2 regions of the Pseudarthrobacter siccitolerans genome follow, and region 1 is predicted to be linked to the other one. Evidence: riboswitches for the same ligand, from Rfam matches in the RefSeq annotation. Region 1 holds a riboswitch; the other holds the start of a gene.
What was found. A riboswitch is a leader RNA that binds a small molecule or an ion and turns the genes downstream of it on or off. The one in region 1 is predicted to bind cyclic di-AMP.
Positions count from the first base shown of each region.

Region 2: linked by a shared signal. The riboswitch ahead of QFZ36_RS16650 (hypothetical protein) and the one ahead of QFZ36_RS17270 (C40 family peptidase) in region 1 are both predicted to bind cyclic di-AMP.

Region 1 covers NZ_JAUSXB010000001.1:3,698,070-3,700,264, reverse strand. The annotation lists gene QFZ36_RS17275 (NlpC/P60 family protein) at 1-325, opposite strand, end outside; gene QFZ36_RS17270 (C40 family peptidase) at 490-1,170, opposite strand; cyclic di-AMP (ydaO/yuaA leader) riboswitch at 1,241-1,402, opposite strand; gene QFZ36_RS17265 (M23 family metallopeptidase) at 1,550-2,195, opposite strand, start outside.
Region 2 covers NZ_JAUSXB010000001.1:3,557,806-3,560,000, reverse strand. The annotation lists gene QFZ36_RS16655 (HAMP domain-containing sensor histidine kinase) at 1-588, shown strand, start outside; cyclic di-AMP (ydaO/yuaA leader) riboswitch at 722-866, shown strand; gene QFZ36_RS16650 (hypothetical protein) at 872-1,603, shown strand; gene QFZ36_RS16645 (YdeI/OmpD-associated family protein) at 1,756-2,094, shown strand; gene QFZ36_RS16640 (HAD-IA family hydrolase) at 2,075-2,195, opposite strand, start outside.

The DNA.
Region 1 (2,195 bases):
GCTCCGGCGCTTCCACAACGGGAGCCGGAGTGGTGGTCACTGCGGGCTTCTCGTAGGAAATGGCAATGGTGGACTCAGCCGAAATCGGAGCCTCAACCGTTGATTCAACTTCCAGGTTGGAGGCCGGGGCAGAGTCACGCTGGACGTTGGCGTCGGCAGCGTTGGCGGCCAGGCCGCTGGTGAGGACCAGGCCGGACGCGGCAGCGATCACTGCCGCCTGGCGTCCGACGCCGCCGGCGTTCTCGCCCACAGCTTTGGCAATGATGGCCAGCGAATTGGTTTTGGTGACCTCGGCGCGATGCCGTGCGGTTGCACGAGTAGTCATCAGTTCTCTCTTTCGTTTTCCCCTGTCGCCTTGTAGGCAGACAGGGGGTTTTGGACGTGCCGGCATCTTGGGGGTACGCCGGCACGTCCCGAACGGGGATGTGGTGATTTAGCGAAAAGTGTGTTTGGGCATAGAAAAAGCCCTTGGACCCGAAGGTCGAAGAACTAGCCCTTGGAGATAGTGAAGAACGCGGAGGAGCCGGTTGCGGCCACGGCGTGCAGCAGCGTTCCCTGGGAGGGGTTCAGGGCGCTGATCATCATGCCGTTGCCGACGTAGATGCCAACGTGTGCGCCGCCATTCTGCATCACCAGGTCGCCCGCCTGAGGAGTGGATGTGGGCGTCATGGCAGTCCATGCATTGGTGCGTGGGATGCTGATGCCGGCCTGCGCGTAGACCCACTGGGTGAAGCCCGAGCAGTCCCAGCCGGTGACGGGGCTGGTGCCGCCCCACACGTACGAGTGGCCGATGCCGGTGTACGCGATGGCGGCGATGCCTGAGGTGGAGGCGGAGGAGACGGTTTCGGCCAACTTCTCCTTGGCGGAGGAAGCGGTTCCGGTGGCAGCGGTTCCGTTACCCGAGTCTGTGGACTGGGTGCGTACGGCCTGCACTTTGGGAGCGGCTGTGGTCTTGACCACGGGGCGCTCGAAAGAGACAGTGGCCGTGGGGGCCGCAGTAACGGCAAGGGCGGTCTGCGCCGACCCGGACTCCGTTGAGGCGGACACACCAGCGTTGGTGTCTGCGGCGGTGGCCGGCAAGCCCATGGTCAGGATGAGGCCGGAAGCAGCTGCGATAACGGCAGCCTGGCGACCAACTGTCCCGGCATTGGCACTAACAGCCTTGGACACCGCGTCCAAGGGGTTGGTACGAACCGTTTGCGCACGGTGGCGCGCAGAATTATGGCGTGAAGACACGAAGGTAGCCTCTCCCAATGCCTGCGAGGTGAGCTGTCGGATTCGGATGGGAGTCACCCGGCCACGCGGCTTCCAAGGAAGCTTTGTGACTTAACCCCAAGGCCTTCCCGCTGGAAAGGCCAAAATTGGTTCCCCCGCCCCTGCCAGACGATGTCATGCGAACGGACCTTGAGCGGTGGCAGAGTTAGGCAATCCGCACAAGAGCGTCAACTTCGGAAAAGTTGACGCGAGTTAGACGGTACAGCAGTTTTGACTGAATGTCACATTCAGGTCACGGCAAGTCAAGATCATCTGATAGTTCACCGTCACTTGACTACAGCCAGACGGTGGGGTCAACCACTTCGCCGTTGACCTGGACTTCGAAGTGGAGGTGGCAGCCTGTGGACGCCCCCGTAGTGCCGCTGAGCGCCACAACTTCCCCGCGGGAGACCGTCTGGCCTTCCTTGACGTTGAAGGACGACAGGTGGTTGTAGGTGGTTTCCAGACCGTTGCCGTGGTCGATCACGACGCGGTTCCCGCCGCCGAACTGGTGCCAGCCCACAAACGTGACGGTACCGGTGGCCGCAGCCATGACGGACGTCCCGCATTGGGCCACATAGTCCTGTCCGCGGTGGAAGTCCCCGGTGCCGCCGGTGATGGGGCTGACCCGGTAGCCGAATGGCGATGCGGTGGTCATCACGGCCAGCGGGGCGCCGAGGCTTCCGGCCGAGGCGGCCCGGCTGATAGCGCCGGCCGACTGCGCGCTGAGCAGCTGCTTCAGTTTCCCGTCCGGATCAGCCTGGGTCACCACGGCGGAGCGGCTGAAGTCGATCTGGGCCCCGGCTTCCGCGGAAATCTGGGGCTGGGGCGTCACGGAGGAGGCGGCAACGGGGGCGGTGCCCGAGGCGTCAGTGGCCATAACAGGACTGGTGGCCGGGACTGTCACGGTGAGGACCAGGCCGGTGGCAGCAAGCGCTATG
Region 2 (2,195 bases), 140 kb from region 1:
GAAAAATCGTTGGCCCGCGTGCAGAGCCAGTCTGAGCGGATGACCGCCCTGGTGGAAGACCTGCTGCTGCTGGCCCGGCTCGATGAGGGCCAGCCGCTCAAGCTCACCGAGGTGGACCTTACGCAACTGGTGATTGAGGGAGTCAGCGACGAAAAGGTGATGGCGCCGGGCCATAACTGGCGGCTGGAGCTTCCGGACGAGCCCGTCGTGGTCAACGGCGACGCCTCCCAGCTGCGCCAGGTCCTGATGAACCTGCTCTCGAACGCACGCAAGCACACTCCCCCGGGGACCACAGTGGTCACAGGGGTTGGAAAGTCACCTGAAGGGGCGGCGGTAGTAACCGTAACGGACGACGGCGGCGGCATCCCTGCCGAGTTCGTGGACCATGTCTTCTCACGCTTCGCCCGCGCAGACGCGGCACGAAAGGGAGCGGGAGACCAGGCTGGAGCCTCCGTTGCCGAAGGTACCAGCGGTCTGGGCCTCTCCATCGTGGAATCCATTGTTGAGGCGCACGGCGGAAGGGTAACGGTGACGTCACAGCCGGGACGCACGCAGTTCGCCCTGCAACTCCCACTTCCGCAGGCGTAGCAAGGCGACGCGCCGCCGTCGTGATCTCTGTTACCAAAATGTGACTTGTGCTCCGAATTCCTGTACCGTCGTTTAGGTACGGTTCCCGTTCGGGCCGTATATCCGGATGACGCCAAGCTCTGCCACTTCCCGGATTTCTCTTGAACCAAGGCAGAGGCGGGGGACCCACCGTCCCGGGCACTATTGCCCTTGGGGTTAAGCCAACACGTGATTCTTTCCGTGTGGCCGGATGCCCTCATCCGAACCCGACAGCTAACTCCGCAGGTGTGAGAGGCGATTCATCATGTCCAAATTCCTGGTTAAACCGCGCCCGAAATCCGGGTCTGCACCGCACGCCGGACGCGAAGCCGGCAAAATCCCCTTCATCGGCAAGCGCGCGGCTGTACTTGCCGCATCCGCTGCACTCCTCGTAGGAGTGGGAGCGGCCGGACAGGCTACCGAATCCAGCATCCGGGTCGCTGCCACCGAAACCAAGGCCGCTGAAGCGCAGTCCAACCTCAGCATTGAGAAGAGCGAAATCCGGGCCAACCCGGCGCCTGCCCCGGCGGCCGAGGAGATTGCAGTGGCCCCGCAGGCGGCAGAGCCGGCACCGGCGGCAGCCCCTGAACCGGCACCAGTCCCCGTCCCCGAAGCAGCACCGGCCCCGGCTCCCGAGCCCGCCCCGGCGCCTACCGCCGCTCCTGAGCCGGCACTCGTCGTCGCGGTCAACGACCCCGCCGGCGCCCAGGCTTACGCCGCTGGCCAGCTTGCCAGCTACGGCTGGGCTCCGGACCAGATGCAGTGCCTGCAGACCCTGTGGACCAAGGAGTCCGACTGGACCACCACGGCCACCAACTCAAGCAGCGGCGCCTACGGCATCGTCCAGTCCCTGCCTGCTGAAAAGATGGCGAGCGCCGGCCCGGACTATCTCACCAACTACCGCACGCAGATCAACTGGGGCCTGAATTACATCCAGGAGCGCTACCAGTCACCTTGTGGCGCCCTGAACTTCCACCTGTCCAACAACTGGTACTGAGCACACAAAACCTTTTGGAGCGGCGGGCTGCCCGGCATACTGTCATCCATGAGGTTCACCACCACCATCCAGGGCAGCGGAAACAAGACCGGCATCGAAGTTCCCGAAGAGGTTCTTGCGGCCTTGGATGCGGGCAAGCGCCGCCTGTGGTGGTGACCATCAACGGCAAGAGCTATCGCAGCAGCATTGCGGTGATGGGCGGGCAGAACCTCATCTCGCTGAGCGCAGCCAACCGGGACTTCGTCGGGGCAGCCGCTGGCGACACCGTGGACGTGGACGTGGAACTGGAAACCCAACCCCGGATTGTGGAAGTTCCCGAGGACCTCGCGACAGCGATGGCCGCCGAACCGGCAGCCCAAAAGTTCTACGCGACGCTGAGCTTCAGCGCCCAGCGCCGGTACGTTGAGCCGCTGGGCGATGCCAAGACGCCCGAAACCCGGTCGCGCCGCATTGCCAAGGTAGTGGCGGACCTCAAAGCCGGAAAGAAATAACCGTCCTGCCGTCGTCGTCCTTGCCGGTTTCGACGACGACTGCGCTGTAGTCCTGGATGTGCAGCACGCCGGCGGGCAGCGGGCCGGTGTTCGGCCCCACG